4 regions of the Brevibacillus nitrificans genome follow, and region 3 is predicted to be linked to each of the others. Evidence: riboswitches for the same ligand, from Rfam matches in the RefSeq annotation. Region 3 holds a riboswitch; each other region holds the start of a gene.
The links. A riboswitch is a leader RNA that binds a small molecule or an ion and turns the genes downstream of it on or off. The one in region 3 is predicted to bind lysine.

Region 1 (4,337 bases), on a different contig from region 3:
AAGCTGGCGGGGACAGCTGTGCCACCATCTTCATCCCTGGCACGTACACACCTGCAATCCCGATCCCTGAGAGCAGGCGTAAAATCATCGCCGACCAAAAGCCTTCTGCAAAGGCCGCAAACAGCAGCCCGCTGATTCCCGCCACCAATGAGCCGTAGGCAAACGAATATTTTGGGTTGTACTTATCACTGGCAAAGCTGTAAAAAATAACGGCAAGCACATAGCCCAGATGAAAGGTCGCAACGATGATCCCAGACTGTGTGGAGGAGAGCTGCCACTGCTCTTGAACGAGAGGCATAATGGCAGAAAAGTTAAACCAGACTTGCATGGACAGAAACTGAGCGATCGATAGCAGCCAGAGCACGCGTTGGTTCATCGGAGCCTCCCTGAGAAATCTTTTTAGCGAGTATAGCACGAGATATTTTAATAGTCTGAAAACAAGGTCTATCTTCAGGCGAAACGCAGCTGCGCCTCACCCTTTTTCTTTTTCCTTTTGCCGTTCACGAAACCGTCGCACCTTCATGATGTTTCCGCACATCTTGTCGTCGCACCAGCGCCGTACGCGGTTGCGGCTCTCATCAAAAAAGATCCACTGACAATCAGGATTGTCGCATATTTTGATCCGGCTGGCTTCTTCATGTACGAGCAGATCCACAAACGAACGGGCAATTCGAGACATGACAAGCTCCCAGCCATTCACAGGGGTCACCTCTTCCAAACGATAGCCCCCCTCGTCATGTTGCAAACGCGGGTAAAAAGGCGCAAGAGCAAGCACCTGATTGAATGCCTCCAGATCCTCTGGGGCCACGGCTTCCCCGCGAACCGTGCACTCCGTCATCCGTCTCATACACTCCCGCAAATTCAGCAGCCTGGCTCCCATTTTTGGCTCGACAGGCAAAGGCGCCTGCAGATTCCACTGCTGCAAAAAATCAGCCACCCATTCCTCCTTCTCCAGCCTGTTTTCACTGCGGCCAGAACCACGCCAATCGCGCCAGTCACTATTCAAAAAATCAATGCATAACCATTCCATTTCTGCAGTCCCCATCTCTTTTCCACACGCTTGATTTCTCTCTTGTTTCCAGTATTCGGTTATGATATGTTTTTATTTGTAACTACCAAATTATATTTCGTAGGTTACACACATTTGTTTCTTTGCCTTATTATACCGCTGCACCAATCTGTTTTACAGACGAGGAGGATGGACAAATGAGTCGAAAAGAATTGCTATTGCAAAACTGGCTGTATACGTATGAACAGGAAGACTGGTATCCCCCTTTGCGCGATGCACTAGCTGGCGTGACGGCTGCCCAGGCAAGCTGGCGACCAACCGGCGAAGCAGCGAACACGATCTGGGAAACGGTCAGTCATCTGCTGTTCTTCAAAGAACGACTGCTGCACCGACTCTTGGGCACGGAGTTTCCCCTTTCGGCAGAAACCAATGACGATACGTTTGTGCCTTCAGGTGGTGCCGAGGACGAAGAGGCTTGGGAAAAAACAATGCAGCGCATGGAGGTTGTGCATCGTCAGATTCAGGAAAAGCTGGCTTCCTTGAGCGAACAAGATCTCGATCAAGCTTTGCCTTCCATTCCCGCCAGCCAAAGCGTCATGAGCATTATGCTGCACGATGCCTTTCACACGGGACAAATCATTCAAATCCGCAAGCTGCAAGGCTCCTGGCCTGCAAAGCGAACCTTCCTGTAGAAACGATCCCGATTTTTTCTAATTGATTCCTGCTGCAAAATTTTATATAGTTTATGAATAAATCAATTTCATATAATCATCCTCATCATTCACGGTGAGGATAGAGGTCGCGGCTTTTATAGTATTCTGTACGAGATTCAGACGAAATCTAAGACTACAGAAGAGGGAAAAACCGCCGAAGTCCACTGTGCATCGCTGTGCACATGGGCTGGGTCTGTTCTCGAAAGGGACAGAACTGTCACGTTTGCTTGCCCGGCAAACGTGGTGCGCTATCTTCAGTGAAGACATGGTGGGGATTGGCTAATACCGCCCTGTGCCATTCTTTGGCTTTGAGGCGGTTTTTTTGTTTTTGTCCTCCCTGTCTCCAAACACCCCAGAGAAAGGTCGTGCATCACAAGAATGTCAGACAATCAATTGCAACGAGGCCTCAAAGCTCGCCATCTGACGATGATTGCCATCGGCGGTTCCATCGGTACAGGACTATTTCTCGCGAGCGGCGGCTCTATTCATACGGCAGGTCCTGGCGGAGCTCTGGCAGCCTATATCGCCATCAGCATCATGGTGTACTTCCTGATGACCAGCCTCGGGGAAATGGCAGCCTTTATGCCTGTCTCCGGCTCCTTCAGTACGTACGCCACTCGCTTTGTCGATCCGTCATTGGGCTTTGCGCTCGGCTGGAACTACTGGTACAACTGGGCGATTACCATCGCCGTCGAGCTGTCGGCAGCTGCCCTGATCATGAAGTATTGGCTGCCGGATGTTCCGTCGATTATCTGGAGCGCCCTGTTCCTCGTCCTCATGTTTGTTATCAATGCCCTATCCGTAAAGTCTTTCGGTGAGTCGGAGTATTGGTTTGCTCTGATTAAAGTCATTACAGTCATCGTCTTTATCGTCATCGGTGTGCTGATGATTTTCGGCATCATGGGCGGACAGGCAGTCGGATTCACCAACTTTACCAAAGGAGAAGCGCCTTTTAACGGCGGCTACATGGCGATTCTCGGCGTCTTCATGATCGCCGGATTCTCTTTTCAAGGTACAGAGCTGGTCGGTGTCGCAGCAGGGGAAAGTGAAAATCCGGCTCACAGCATCCCCAAAGCGATCCGCCAAATCTTCTGGCGCATCCTGCTGTTCTACATCCTGGCGATCCTGATCATTGGATTGTTGGTACCGTACGACAACCCGAATCTGATCAGTGGGGACATCACCGATATTGCCATTAGTCCTTTTACCATCGTGTTTGAAAAGGCAGGCTTTGCTTTCGCTGCTTCGGTTATGAATGCAGTCATTCTTACCTCCGTCCTGTCGGCAGGAAACTCAGGAATGTACGCCTCGACCCGAATGCTGTGGGTCCTCGCCAAAGAAGGCAAGGCTCCCAAATGGTTTGCAAAGGTAACCCGCAGCGGTGTTCCGATCAACTCGCTGATCGTGACCGCCCTCGTCGGGGCACTCGCCTTTTTATCCTCGCTCTTCGGGGAAGGCGCTGTGTACGTGTGGCTGCTGAATGCCTCCGGGATGTCCGGCTTTATCGCCTGGCTCGGAATCGCAGTCAGCCATTATCGCTTTCGCAAGGCGCTCCTCGCCCAAGGACGCGATTTGTCCGAGCTTCCTTACCGTGCGAAATGGTTCCCGTTTGGCCCGATTTTCGCCTTCATCATCTGCTGTGTAGTCATTGTCGGTCAAAACTACACGGCGTTTACAGGGGAGGCCATCGACTGGAACGGCGCTATGGTCTCTTACATCGGTTTGCCTTTGTTCCTCGTAGTCTGGCTGGTGTATAAGTTCAGCAAGAAGACCAAGCTGGTTCCCCTCGAGAAAGTGGACTTCAGCATGGACGAGAACACCCACTAACATTAGAAAACCTGGCTAAGAATCTGATAAATTCTTCCTGGATGAAATAAGCTCCCGGTCTCCCACTTCCCTGAAATGGTTGACCAGGAGCTTTTTATTTGATCATTTGGCCGTATAGCGAGCAGGCAGGCTCTCCTGCGAAAAGCGGATCCATTCTCGCATGGCAAAGGACTGGTAGGCGTTTTTCCGCCAAATCATCCCGAGATGCCATTTGAGCGAGGAATTCACCAACGGAAGGATGCGAAAACGATCGGTGTCCAGCTCGCTGCAAATCGTTTCGGGCAAAAGGGTGATCCCGATATGGGCGGCGACCATTTCACTGAGAAAATCCCACTGGGAGCTTTTGTAGACGACGTGGGGATGGAAGCCCGCCCTCACGCATTCATCCACGATCCGGTTATGAAGTGCGAAGTCCTCTTGAAAAAGCAGGAACCGCTCTCCCTCCAAATCGCTGAACGGCACCTCGGACCGATCCGCAAAAGGATGAGACGGATGCACAACCAGCATGATGTTTTCGTTCACGAACGAATAGTAGTCAAAGACGTCCTCTTTCGCCGGCAGCAGAATCACTCCGCAATCGAGAATGCCTGCGTCCACATCCGCCTCTACCTTATGGGAACCCGCTTCAAACAGCTCCAGACGAATCCCTGGATACTGATCGCAAAACTGTCCGATCAGCTGAGGGAAAAAGCTCGCTCCGACCATCGGCGGAAGTCCGATCCGCAGGCGGCCTCTTTTCAGATCCATCAGCTCGTTAATATGAACCGTCATGTTTTCGAACGATTTGA
Region 2 (4,337 bases), on a different contig from region 3:
TCCAATTTTCTTTCGATGTAGCGCAAAATTTGGGTTACGATCAGCGTCATGATAAAGTAAATGACGCATGCGACAAAGAACGATTCAAAATAGCGGAAGTTGTTTCCGGCGATCGACTTGGTTGTAAAATACAATTCTGAAACAGAAATCACGTTCAATACGGAAGTGTCCTTGATATTGATGACAAACTGATTCCCTGTTGCCGGCAGGATATTGCGAATCACCTGCGGCAAGACGACATTCCACATCGTTTGCACATGATTCATCCCGATGGCTTGTGCCGCTTCAAACTGACCTTTATCAACGGAAATGATACCGCCGCGAACGATCTCGGCCATATACGCCCCTGTATTAATCGAAACGACAAAGATCGCCGCAAAAATCCGGTCCATATCGAATCCGAATGCCAAGGCAGAGCCGTAATAAATGACCATCGCCTGAACGATCATCGGCGTTCCACGGAAAAATTCAATATAAATAGAGAGAATGGCATTAACCAGTTTGAGAACCACACGTTTAGGGCCGCGTTCTGGTACAGGGATCGTACGGATGACCCCAACCAAGAGACCAATGATGGCCCCTACAATCGTACCGAGCAAGGCGACGAGAAGGGTCATCCCCGCTCCGCGCAGGAACATCGGCCAGTTATCGGAGACGATTTTTACAATCCACTCAAAGCTCATCTTACTCCTCCATTCCTTAATTAGAAAACTCGGCTACACTCCGCCCTTACATGTTGGACCTATCCCGTGATAAAACCGACTGCGGATCGTGCAGCCGGTTTTTGGGGAGTCGGGTTATTTTGCTGCTGGTTGATTCTTGATCGCCGCATCCATGATGCTTGTGCGCTCTTCCTCGGAGATGCCTTTCAAAATCTCGTTGATTTTGCCGGTCAGCTCGCTGCCTTTTTGTACCCCTACGGCAATCGCTGTATCGTCTTCGGATGTTTTAAATCCATCTTTAAACTCAACCATGGCAAAGTTAGGGTTTGCCGAGGAAGCACTCACTGCCTCTGGACGCTCGGAAACGTAACCGTCAATCATACCGGATTCCAGTGCCACGCGCATTGCCGGGAAGTTGTCCATCGCAGGCTCCTGAGCGACGCCCTCAATTTGATTGATTACAGAGTAGTGGAAGGTGTTCAATTGAGCCGTTACCTTCGCCCCTTTGAAATCCTGGATCGAGGTAGCTCCCTCGTATTTTCCGCCTTTTTTCACAACCATAACCAGATTGGATTTATAGTAGTTGTCCGAGAAGTCGATAGTTTGTTTACGCTCGGCCGTTGGAGACATACCCGCGATGATCGCATCGATCTTGCCGGAGGTCAAAGCTGGTACCAGACCATCCCATTCGGTTTTCACGATCACTAAATCTTTGCCCAAGCCTTTTGCAATCTTTTTCGCGATTTCTACATCGTAGCCGCCTGCGAATTCGGCGTTGCCGTCAATTTTCACGCCACCATTGGAATCGTCCATTTGCGTCCAGTTAAAAGGAGCGTAACCTGCTTCCAAACCAACTTTGAATGTATTGTCGGACGCTGCTGGTGCGGCTGCCGGACTGCTCGTCGTGCTCGAACCACATCCTGCTAAAGCTACCATTGCTGATAGAAACACTGCCAAAAATGTAGACTGTTTTTTCATGATGATTACCCCTCTTTAAAAATTTTAGTATTTTTACAAAGCAAAAAGCGACCTGAGATTGTCTCAGGCCGCGTGAAATGCGCAGTTACCCAAAAACCTCTCTTTACCCAAATGAGATAGCACAACTCAATAAATCGGGACAATTTATTGAGACAGTCCTGCAGCTCTTAACTGCAGACCCAGCAAGTAATACCGAGCATATTACAAGCTTCGGCGACATTTCCTTCTCCCTAGCATCACAGCGTCTCAAGCTCCGCAAAGGACTGTTAAACATCGCGCCTCTACCTCACTGATTTAAGTGAGGTCTTATTTAATTATGTTGAAAGTGTACAATGATGCGTTACTTGTGTCAACCTGACTTCTGATGAAAGTAAATGGAAATGGTCCTTTCTCTCCCTAAGGATTACTTGCTCATACAAAGTATTACTTCGCATGGCACGGCCCTGAAAAGCTTCATGTCCACGACTCGATGTCTTCATCATCAATGTCATCATCGGGGATTCGTTTTTCCGGTTTCTTCCATAATGCGGCTTCCTTTACGGGAACGGTTTCCTCTGATCGCTTGCCATTTGGAAGATTCGCAATCAAAAGCTCATTTTGTCTTTCTGCTGGAATATGGTTTTGTAAATTTCGAATCCCATTCGCGACCACTTCATTTTCAATGAGATAGCGAATGGAATCCATCAAATTCGTTTGGGAATTGATCCACTCTACAATAAGAGGAGATTCGTTCTTTTTTGTTTTAATACTAATGTTATCCCCTGGCTTTTTAGGCTTTTTCATGGCGCACTCCTAAACGGCTTGTCTGGCTCTTTCCTTTAGTGCTTCGTAAATCTTCCCCCGCACAAAGGCATCCAATCCTTTCGCATTCATCGTCACCGCGTACTGAGGCGGAATATACAACAGCTTGATTTCCCTCTCCTCGCATAGCTCCCTAAGCATTGGATGCAGAATGGAACGCATGAGAATACTGCCCCCGCCATACACACAAATCACGTCGATTTCGTTTCTCGCTTTTGTCAGCTGCTTTCTGATATGCGTAATGATTTGTTTAGCCTGTCCCTCGAGCGGTCTTCGCAAGGTCTTAATCGCCTTGGAATGGTATTTATGGTTCGGATTTTTTATGACGTCACTAAAGAATTGTCGAGGACTATCTGGCAAATGAATCAGTCGATTGAATTCATCTAAAGCTTCTTCAATGGCATAGCCCGCTCCGTGATTGCTTCCATGCACGAATTGCCGCAGAAGCTTATTCCCTTCCGTGATCGGATATTCCGTAGAACCGTCTCCGATATCTGTATGCAAAATCCGTTTGTCTTTAAAATAGCTGCCGTTAAAGTTTTCGGGCAACGCATAGGCTTGGGCGAACTCGTTGAAAATATCGCCCTCTCTCCAATTCCCTTCCTCGTCTTTCTGAAGGGCAAAGGTTACAGGCGTCGCTTCAGGGACTACTTTTGTAAAGTCGAATATAACTTTGACGGTCACCCGTAATTTCCCCAAGTGAACGGTAACATTGTGAGGCCCCGCCATAAATCTTCTTTCAAACCTGGCTGATGCTTCGTCTGTATGCTGAGTAATCGGAAGCGCTGTCGCCATATCCACCAATACGTCGATATTTTCAGGGATTCCCTTGTCTTCTTCAAATACTTTCTGTACAGCTACTGACGCGATCTGTCCCAATGTATTTACGATGGGCAAGTCCACATCATATTTGTAATCAATCCCAACCTGCATGGTATCCAGTAACTCACCGCTATCTAACGCGAACTTTCCAATGTAATACATTCCTGGTCGTGCAGAAGGTGAATCAATGGTGACAATCAGTTGATCCTGGAGGTTTTTCATAATGCTTTCCGGAGACTGTTCTTCACTCCAGGGAAGTCCATCTACTGCACAATTCACATTCGGTTGCTGAATCAGCCTTCCGTCAACGAAAATGTCATGCTCGCTATTCCCATTGTCGTTCCCTACATAAAAGTGAAATTGCATACGTAATTCCTCCTCTTGAGTCGTTTCCATTGGCGTTACGTTGAATTCCTTTTCGCATTACCAGGCAATACCGAGTGGCATATAGCAACACATTCTATTACGGAACCTTGGATACCACTGTTGGTTGATCATTCTAGTGGAATCTTTCGTTATCCTGCCGTCCCCCCCAGAATAGAAACTATCGACCTATCGCCGATAAAATCTGCATTTTTCCAGTAAAAAAGGCATGGACCATTCTCCATGCCCAATGACGGAGAATAAGCTTTCCCGTCTCTCGTCTTATCGTGATTCAGATCATTCATTTCGTTGAATAGGTCAGTAGCTTTTCGTAAATAGTATTTCTGTTATATAGAATAGCTACTTCGAGCGGGATGGGTTGCCTATGAAAAAAGACCAAATCGCAAGTATATTCCTTCTTCAAATGATCAAGACTAGCTAGTAATTACTTCTTAATTAAAATTATTATTATTTTCATTGACAAACAGAAGAATATGAGTGATAATGGTTATCAAGTTAGAATTATTACATTTAATAATAATTCTCTACAACAAATATTTAGGAGGAATTTCAGAATGTCTCTCATCGGAAAACAAGTACTGCCTTTCAAAGCACAAGCTTACAAAAACGGTGAATTCGTAGAAGTTACTGATGCAAACTTCAAAGGTCAATGGAGCGTTGTTTGCTTCTACCCAGCAGACTTCACTTTCG
Region 3 (4,337 bases):
GCGTTATAACGTCATGCTGCGGGACGACAAGACTTATCCATACATTAAAATTACGAATGAAAAGCAACCGCGGCTGGAAATCACACGTAAGGTCATCAAGGACAAAGCGCGTTATTTTGGCCCATACCCGAATGCCGGGGCAGCTTCCGAAGTGAAAAAGCTGCTGGATCGGCTCTATCCACTGCGCAAATGCCGGACGATTCCAAAGCAGGTGTGCCTGTACTATCATATGGGGCAATGTCTCGCGCCCTGTATTCAGGACGTCGCAGAAGAAGAAAACCAACGGCTTGTAGAGGAAATCAGCAAGTTTCTCGATGGCGGGCATGAGGAAATGAAGCAGCAGCTGACCGGAAAAATGCACGAGGCTGCCGAAAACATGGAGTTCGAGCGAGCAAAGGAATTCCGCGATCAGATCATCAGCATCGATGCGGTGATGGAAAAACAAAAGGTCACCATGATGGATACAGTGGATCGGGATATCATCGGCTATGCAGTAGAAAAAGGCTGGATGTGCGTACAGGTCTTTTACATGCGTCAGGGCAAGATGATCGAGCGGGATACGACTTCCTTTCCTTATTATGGTGACGAGGCAGAGGACTTCATGTCGTACGTCAGCCAATTTTACTACGACAAGCAAAATGCCTTGCCAAAAGAGATTTTGCTTCCGGAGAGCAGTGACCCGGATCTGCTGGCAGAATGGCTAGGTGTCAAAGTCCACGCACCGAAGCGCAGCAAAAAGCGCGAGCTCGTGCAAATGGCGTCGGAAAATGCGCGGATTGCCCTGCAGGAGAAATTTGCGCTGATGTCCAAGGACGATGCTCGTACGATTCAGGCTGTTCACAACCTGGGTCATATTCTCGGGATTGGCACACCAAACCGGATTGAGGCGTTTGACAACTCGAATATTCAGGGGACGGAGCCCGTGTCTGCGATGGTTGTCTTTACGGAAGGACGACCCGATAAAAAGGAATACCGCAAGTTTAAAATCAAAACGGTGGAGGGTCCGGATGATTACGGCTCCATGCGTGAGGTCATCAGACGCCGTTATTCGCGCCTTTTGAAGGAAGATGGCCGTATGCCTGACCTGATTGTGATCGACGGCGGAAAGGGCCAAATAAGCGCGGCTATGGACGTGCTGGAAAATGAGCTGGGCCTTTACATCCCCGTTTGTGGTCTCGCCAAGGATGAAAAGCACAAAACCGCACAGCTGATGTTCGGTGATCCACCTGAACCGGTAGAGCTCAAGCGCGACAGCTATGAGTTTTACTTGCTGCAGCGCGTACAAGACGAGGTGCACCGGTTTGCCATTACGTTTCATCGTCAGTCGCGTTCGAAAACGATGCTGTCCTCGCAGCTCGACGAAATCCCGGGAATCGGGGAAAAGCGCCGCAAGCTGCTGTTCACTCACTTTGGCTCCTTGAAAAAAATGCGGGAAGCTACGGTAGAAGACTTCAGGCAGCTGGGGATTGGCGACAAGCTCGCAAAAGAGATCATTTCACATTTGCGCAAGCTGGAATCGTAATAGGCTGACAAAAAGGAATTGAACCTCACGCATTCGCATGATATAATGCGATTCAAACAGAATAGTAAGCCTCACTTCCATTATGGAGTGAGGTAGAGGCGCGAAAACCAAGAGTACCTCCCTGAGATCGGGAATCTGAGAAGGGTATGGGAAAGGGGAATTCGCCGAAGTGTGGAGATGGACCCGCCTCTCTCCATGCTGGGTCTGCATTGAACAAATGCAGGACTGTCATCTGCGCAATCACCAGTTGCCAGATGGAGAGCTATCTCACGGTGTGTCAGTGTGAGTCATGATGAATGGTTTTGTCATGCTTTGCTGTCCGCGTGTATTGGAAGGGAGGAACCGGGATGTCGAAACAATAGACAGCGGCAGGTGCTATCCTCGTCGGTGTCTTTTTTACTAATTGCGAATGTCATAACTTCATGAATAGTCTGCCTGATCAGAACAGGAAAATGTCAGGAAATGGCGTAAATGTAATAATACGCATGTAGAAAAAATAGAAACCATACGAAACCATATAGGAAACGAGAGAATAGGAAAAGGGAGAGAAGCCAGCATGGGGTTGATCGTGCAGAAATACGGAGGCACCTCCGTTGGTACCATTGAGCGTATTTTGCGAGTAGCGGACCGGATTATCAGCTATAAAGAAGAGGGACACGATGTCGTTGTGGTAGTCTCTGCCATGGGAAAATCCACAGATGTCTTGGTGGATATGGCCAAGCAAATTACGGCTTACCCGTCGGAGCGGGAAATGGATATGCTGTTGACCACGGGGGAGCAGGTATCCATCGCGCTTTTGTCGATGGCTTTGCATACGAAAGGCTACGATGCCATTTCGCTGACTGGCTGGCAGGCCGGTATCACCACGGAATCGATTCACGGGAGAGCGCGAATCCAGCAAATTGATGCCGCCCGCATTCAGTCGGAGCTGGGGCGTGGCCGCGTCGTTATCGTGGCAGGCTTCCAGGGCCTCAGTGAAGAGGGCGAGATCACTACGCTCGGCCGCGGTGGTTCGGATACGTCAGCAGTGGCTTTAGCAGCCAGCTTGAATGCTGAGAAATGCGAGATTTTTACAGACGTGTCCGGTGTGTACACGGCTGATCCACGCGTCGTTCCGGCAGCTAGCAAGCTCGACAGCATTTCCTATGACGAGATGCTGGAGCTGGCGAATCTCGGAGCTGGTGTGCTGCATCCGCGTTCAGTAGAAGCCGCAAAAAAATACAAGGTACGGCTGGTGGTCCGCTCCAGCTTTACCGCTGAAGATGGTACGTACGTAGAGGAGGTTGCCAACATGGAAACAGGAAGAGTGGTAAGTGGAGTCGCTCACGATGAAGATGTTGCGAAAATTACGGTTGTCGGGATGCCTGCGAAAGTAGGAACCCTCTCTCGCCTTTTCAATACACTGGCAGATCATCAAGTCAATGTAGACATTATTATTCAAAGCTCCTACGATGCAGCCGTAACGAACATCTCGTTTACGTGCGCATCCGATGATTTGAAGAAGGCGCTGGATACCCTGGCAGCCCATCAGGAAACGCTCGGCTTTGAAAAGGTGGATCATGAAGAAGGCTTGACGAAAGTATCGATCGTCGGCTCCGGCATGATCAACAATCCAGGTGTTGCAGCTGAAATGTTCCGCGTTTTGGCTGAACAAGAAATTTCTATTAAAATGGTATCCACTTCTGATATCAAGGTTTCATGCGTGATTCCAGCTCATTTGACAGAACTCGCTGTTCGCAGCCTGCATTCGGCTTACGGACTGGACGTAGCCGAAACCGCTGTCGTACACGGACTGTAGGCTTTTGAATTCGGCGATGCGGCTATACTCCCCTCTTCCCTGTCTGGGAAGAGGGGTTTCCCATGTTTGATGCCATCGAGGATTTTAATGGGATGCCTCAATGCGTATTTCACTCTCGCCTTCCAGCAAGAGCTGAGCAGTCGTTTCCTTCCCTCTCCACTGTTCGACCGCCCCTGCGACGATACCGCATTCTAGCGAAAGAGCGCGGCTTTTTCGCTGCTCGGACATATAGGGGAAGATAGCGTGAGAGAGCTTGAAGAGGATGCGTGATTCCGACTCTTCCAACAAGTCGAGCTGTCCCAAGCCTAGCCGTATAAAGGGCATAATGATCCCGTTTGCCGATTGGATGGGAATCTTCCCTCCGATGTCTTTGCCGAGCCAATAAAGGATAGGGCTTTCGCTTTCACCGAGCAAGGTGTGGGTGAGTGCTTCTCGCAAGACGTGATAGCCGAGATAGGGCATGTTCATGCGTTCGGCATATGCGATAGACTTTTGCGGCAGTAAAGCGGACAGTTGATCCGTCTCTTTCATTCTGCTTCCCTCCTGTCTGTACTAGATTATGAGGAACCTGCTTTTGTTATGACAGAATAATAGGAAAATAACGCCGATAGAAAAGTATGATCTATCAATGGATTTAGTCTATTAACTGTCTTGACGCTCCCCGAGTACAGGAGTACAATTGTTTTGGTCAAAGTTTTGCCCAACTTTTTTTCGTGTTCTGACACATTTCGACGCATATAGACATTGTGGTGGAGAGAACTATGTCATGTCTAATGGATGATCCAATGGGTTAGGATATGGGGGAAAGGTCTATTAAAAGAGCGTTACATACATTGAAAGGGGGACCATAGTATGGCGAAAGGCAATAGCTTTCTCAGTCACAAGCTACACTCACTTCTCGGATTATTTCCTATCGGGCTGTTCCTGCTGTTCCACTTGACAGCAAACTATCAAGCAACCCGCGGAGCGGAAGCCTTCAACACTACGGTCGGCGCGATTGAATCCGTTCCAATTCTT
Region 4 (4,337 bases), on a different contig from region 3:
CGCCACGTCTGAATCTGAACACGGTCCTGTGGCAGTCCTTCCAAATAGCGGAGCAAATATTGCTGGGTTTTCACTTCTTGAAACCCTGGCTCCGGTATTTGGTGTAGGTCACGTCGAATCTGTACAAACGTAGATGTAGCCATCCGCCTACGCCTCCTGTGCCGGACTGGACGTTTTCAGCTGGCGCGCAAACACGGCAAGGAAGTGATCGACATCTTCTTTGGTGAGTGTAAGCGGCGGCAGCAATCGAACGATCGTCTTTTGCGTAACGTCGACCAAGATTCCTTCTTCGAGCAAATGGCTCTGCAGACGGCTTGCTTCTTCAGGCGTGACAGATAGCGGGATCCCAACCATCATGCCCTTTCCGCGCAAGGCTTGAAGCTGCTCGGGAAGCCTTGAACGCAAATCCTCCAAGCCAGACCACAGATACTCGATCACCTCAGCAACAGAAGAAGCGAAATCTGGGTCAAGCAGTTCGTCCATCACTGCATTCCCAAGTGCAGCCGAAAGGGGCGATGGAGCAAATGTCGTACCGTGATCACCTGGCTTGAACTGGTTCATCAGCTTCGTTCCAGCGATCACCCCACCGAGAGGCAATCCGCCACCGACACCTTTGGCGAAGAGAATCAGGTCTGGAGTCACTCCTGCATGCTGATAAGCAAAAAGCTTACCGGTGCGACCCATGCCTGTTTGAATTTCGTCCATGGCAAACAACATGCCTTCTTCCCGGCAAATCGCTTCTACTTCACGTAGGAACGATTCTGTGAGGGGAACTACACCACCGGATCCAAGCACGGGTTCCATCAAGACAGCTGCTGGCTTGGCTTCGCGACAGATGGCTCGAAGCCCCTCTGTATCTTCTGCGTCCAGCTCATATACCGGAAATGCTGGTTGCGGGAAATCCTGATAGACATGGGCTTGTCTGGTCAGACGAACCGCTCCAAGCGTGCGGCCGTGGAAGCTGTTGCGCAGAACAACAATTCCTTCGCGACCTGCCCCATCCGTTTTCGTCCATTTGTGGATCAGTTTAATCGCCGATTCAGTCGCTTCTGCTCCCGAATTGGTGAAAAAGACTTTACCCGCAATGGTGTTCTCAACCAATCGCTGGGCCAATCGAATGGCTGGCTGGTTGAGAAACACGTTGGAGATATGCAAAAACAGATCGCCCTGCTCATGCAAAGCTCTCAAAACACGGGGATGGGAATGTCCGAGCACATTGACCGCAAGCCCGGTAAACAAGTCAAGATAGCTTTTGCCATTGGTGTCGTACAGGTAGTTTCCTTCGCCTTTTGCTATCGCAATGGGCAACCGCTTGTATGTGGATACAATGTATTGTTCATCAAGTGAGCGCCAATCCATGTTCCTGCACCCCTTACAGCTGACGTAGCTCCTGCTTGATTTCTGTCTTGGAACGAGTTTTTTCGTCGATTTGTTTGATCACACGCGCTGGTGTACCCGCTACGACTGTGTACGGTGGTACGTCTTCGATCACGACTGCACCTGCTGCTACCACTGCGCCTTTTCCTACGCGGATTCCTTCGAGGATGACTGCATTCGCGCCGATGAGAACATCGTCTTCAACCACAACCGGCTGTGCTGATGGTGGTTCGATTACGCCTGCAATGACAGAGCCTGCTCCGATATGGCAGTTCTTTCCGATTGTGCCACGGCCGCCTACTACGACGTTCATATCGATCATGGTGCCTTCACCGATCACTGCACCAATATTGATCGATGCCCCCATCATAATAACCGCGTTGTTTCCGATGGTTACTTGGTCGCGGATGATGGCACCTGGCTCGATGCGGGCTTGAATGCCTTTGGTATCCAGTAATGGAATCGCGGAATTGCGACGGTCACTTTCAACTACATAGTCTTCGATTTTCTCAGCGTGTTGAGCGAGTACCGGCTCGATTTCTTTCCACTCACCGAACACCACGCCAGTATTACCTGTGATGAACGCTTTTGCACTCGCCCCAAAATCGATACCTTCCAAATTTCCTTTTACGTATAGTTTCACAGGGGTTTTCTTTTCGCTTTTTTGAATAAACGAGATAATTTCATTCGCATCCATCATGTTCACAGGTAGTTCCTCCTTTTAGTCAAAACCATTTGAAAAATGTATGGCAAAGGCCGCTTCCCAATACGTAAGGGCGCATCGTTTGCCTGATGTAAATAAGCATGCCACATACATCCTTATTTACTAAAAAACCACTTTCAAAACAAGTTTTCCGAAGACGAAAAAAAGCAATGAGTGCATGCGCCAACTCATTGCTTTCGATATCTCGGCAGCAAATCGTAAATAGCGCTCCACAAGAGCCAGCCGCTCTCGTGACAGGATGATCATTTTTTACGAGCACCCCAACCCTTGTTATTCAGGGGAATAACAAAAGCTTCGGCGCCTTAGCCTTTCCTTCCTTCCCTGCCCCCCGACAGATTGCGAAAAGATGTACTATTCCTCAGCGCACCTCTATTTAGACTAACTTTATTGATAATTTCACTTAACTCTACCAAAATCGCATCGGTGTGGCAACAGTTTCTGAGAAAGAAAAATCCTTATTGACAAAGAGAATCATTTTCATTAATTTGTATCTGAGAATGATTTTCATTATCTGATTGGAGGACATCGAATTTTATGGCAAACATTTTGATGGTTTACGCAAGCATGTCTGGAAATACGCAAGAAATCGCGGAAGCAATCGCAGAAGGCGTTCGTTCCACGGGCGCTACGCTCGAAATAAAAGAAGTATTTGACGCAACAGCACAGGAGCTGGAATCGTACGACGCGATTCTACTTGGGGCATATACGTGGGGAGATGGAGAGCTTCCGGATGAGTGCATGGATTTTTATGACGGCATGGATTCCATCAGTCTTGCCGGCAAAAAAGTCGCCGCTTTTGGTTCATGCGACTCCGCATATGAGCATGTCGGTGCCGCTGTAGATATTTTCTTGCAAAAAGCACGTGAATGCGGTGCGGAAACACCTTTGGAAGGTTTGAAAATCGAGCTCGCCCCGACACCTAAGGAAGTCGAGGTTTGCAAAGCCTTTGGCGTATCCTTTGTTGAGCTGCTTGGTTAGTTCGAACGCTCCCATCCTTTACAGCAGAAAGCGCATATGATAAAATTTCCCTCCCACATTTTTTGTTTGAGGAGGAAGAACCCTTGCAACTACATACGGATTCCATTTATTTGCGCCCTCTGCAAGAAAAAGACGTAGATGAGCTACTCGAACTGCGTGTACGAAATCATCCGTTTCTTCAGCCTTTTGAGCCGATTCGCCCTGCTTCCTTCCATACCCGCGAAGGCCAACAGGAGCAAATCGAACAGTCTATTCGGGATTTTGCCAATGATCGCGGCTTTGCCTTCGGAGTTTTTTTGCAAGAAAACGAGCAAATGATCGGAAGGGTCGCTTTATCCAACGTAGTGCGAGGGGTATGGCAGAACGCTACATTGGGCTACTTCCTCGATCAATCGCACAATGGCAAAGGGTACACGACACAGGCTGTTAAGCTCGCCTTGCAATTCGCTTTTACAAAAGCCCAATTGCACCGTGTTCAGGCTGGTGTGATGCCTCATAACGTAGGCTCGATCCGCGTGCTGGAAAAGAACGGGTTCCGCTATGAAGGAAAATCTTTACGGTACCTGAAAATCAACGGTGCCTGGGAAGACCATAACATGTATGCCATTACGGCTGAAGAGTGGACTTTGTAACGTCCACAGCCTCTTCGGCCTGTCTCAACCGCTCCAGGATGCGCCTCTTGCGGTACAGCATCATCCCCGCTTCGGCGACATCCTGAACGGTGGAGCGATTGAGGTAGGCACCAAAAAGGATTCCTGCGATTGGAACCAGCTGAAACAGCTTCTTCCACCCGAAATTCTCCGTATAGGTGACCACGACCTCTCGCCATCCCTGCAGCTGGGCCATCACATCCTTTTGAGCCGCCGGATTGTCAAACTGCGAAAGCTCTTCGAGAATCGCCTTTTTTCCGACGATATCAGAAGAAGCAAACTGCAGACATTTCACGACAAACAAACGCTCCCGCTTTTCCTCAGGACGATAGCCGTAGCTGAGCGCCATCTCCTGCAAAACCTTCAACGAGGTACCCAGCAAAAGCGGTATATCCAGAGCAAGCGTAAAAATGCCGCCGATCCCCGTAGTGGCCCCCTGTACAGTAGCAAACGTAGAGCGCGACTCACTCAGCTCTCGTGCTACATCATCCATCAGTTTTACTGGAGCTTGTGCTGCCACATAAGCCACCTCACCTGAGGGCTGTCCTGCCCCTGCCATTCGCGAGCGAAACCTGCTATACACCGCTTCGTCTTGAACCAGATACGAT

Region 1: it holds a riboswitch for lysine, as region 3 does, so the genes downstream of both, EDM59_RS13575 (amino acid permease) here and EDM59_RS17045 (aspartate kinase) in region 3, are expected to answer to the same signal.
Region 2: it holds a riboswitch for lysine, as region 3 does, so the genes downstream of both, EDM59_RS26410 (transporter substrate-binding domain-containing protein) here and EDM59_RS17045 (aspartate kinase) in region 3, are expected to answer to the same signal.
Region 4: it holds a riboswitch for lysine, as region 3 does, so the genes downstream of both, dapD (2,3,4,5-tetrahydropyridine-2,6-dicarboxylate N-acetyltransferase) here and EDM59_RS17045 (aspartate kinase) in region 3, are expected to answer to the same signal.

What each region holds. Positions count from the first base shown of each region.
Region 1 covers NZ_RHHU01000009.1:43,440-47,776, reverse strand. Annotated here, with positions in the region: gene EDM59_RS13590 (MFS transporter) at 1-376, opposite strand, end outside; gene EDM59_RS13585 (CGNR zinc finger domain-containing protein) at 473-1,030, opposite strand; gene EDM59_RS13580 (DinB family protein) at 1,207-1,701, shown strand; lysine riboswitch at 1,795-1,981, shown strand; gene EDM59_RS13575 (amino acid permease) at 2,101-3,549, shown strand; gene cidR (cidABC operon transcriptional activator CidR) at 3,652-4,337, opposite strand, start outside.
Region 2 covers NZ_RHHU01000018.1:192,175-196,511, forward strand. Annotated here, with positions in the region: gene EDM59_RS26405 (amino acid ABC transporter permease) at 1-683, opposite strand, end outside; gene EDM59_RS26410 (transporter substrate-binding domain-containing protein) at 798-1,640, opposite strand; lysine riboswitch at 1,750-1,932, opposite strand; gene EDM59_RS26415 (hypothetical protein) at 2,094-2,423, opposite strand; gene EDM59_RS26420 (ParM/StbA family protein) at 2,433-3,629, opposite strand; gene ahpC (alkyl hydroperoxide reductase subunit C) at 4,202-4,337, shown strand, end outside.
Region 3 covers NZ_RHHU01000010.1:729,429-733,765, forward strand. Annotated here, with positions in the region: gene uvrC (excinuclease ABC subunit UvrC) at 1-1,522, shown strand, start outside; lysine riboswitch at 1,608-1,795, shown strand; gene EDM59_RS17045 (aspartate kinase) at 2,079-3,320, shown strand; gene EDM59_RS17050 (DUF2507 domain-containing protein) at 3,405-3,851, opposite strand; gene EDM59_RS17055 (succinate dehydrogenase cytochrome b558 subunit) at 4,173-4,337, shown strand, end outside.
Region 4 covers NZ_RHHU01000001.1:142,221-146,557, forward strand. Annotated here, with positions in the region: gene EDM59_RS00695 (N-acetyldiaminopimelate deacetylase) at 1-143, opposite strand, end outside; gene EDM59_RS00700 (aspartate aminotransferase family protein) at 148-1,359, opposite strand; gene dapD (2,3,4,5-tetrahydropyridine-2,6-dicarboxylate N-acetyltransferase) at 1,373-2,083, opposite strand; lysine riboswitch at 2,296-2,481, opposite strand; gene EDM59_RS00710 (flavodoxin) at 2,636-3,079, shown strand; gene EDM59_RS00715 (GNAT family N-acetyltransferase) at 3,163-3,711, shown strand; gene EDM59_RS00720 (EcsC family protein) at 3,686-4,337, opposite strand, start outside.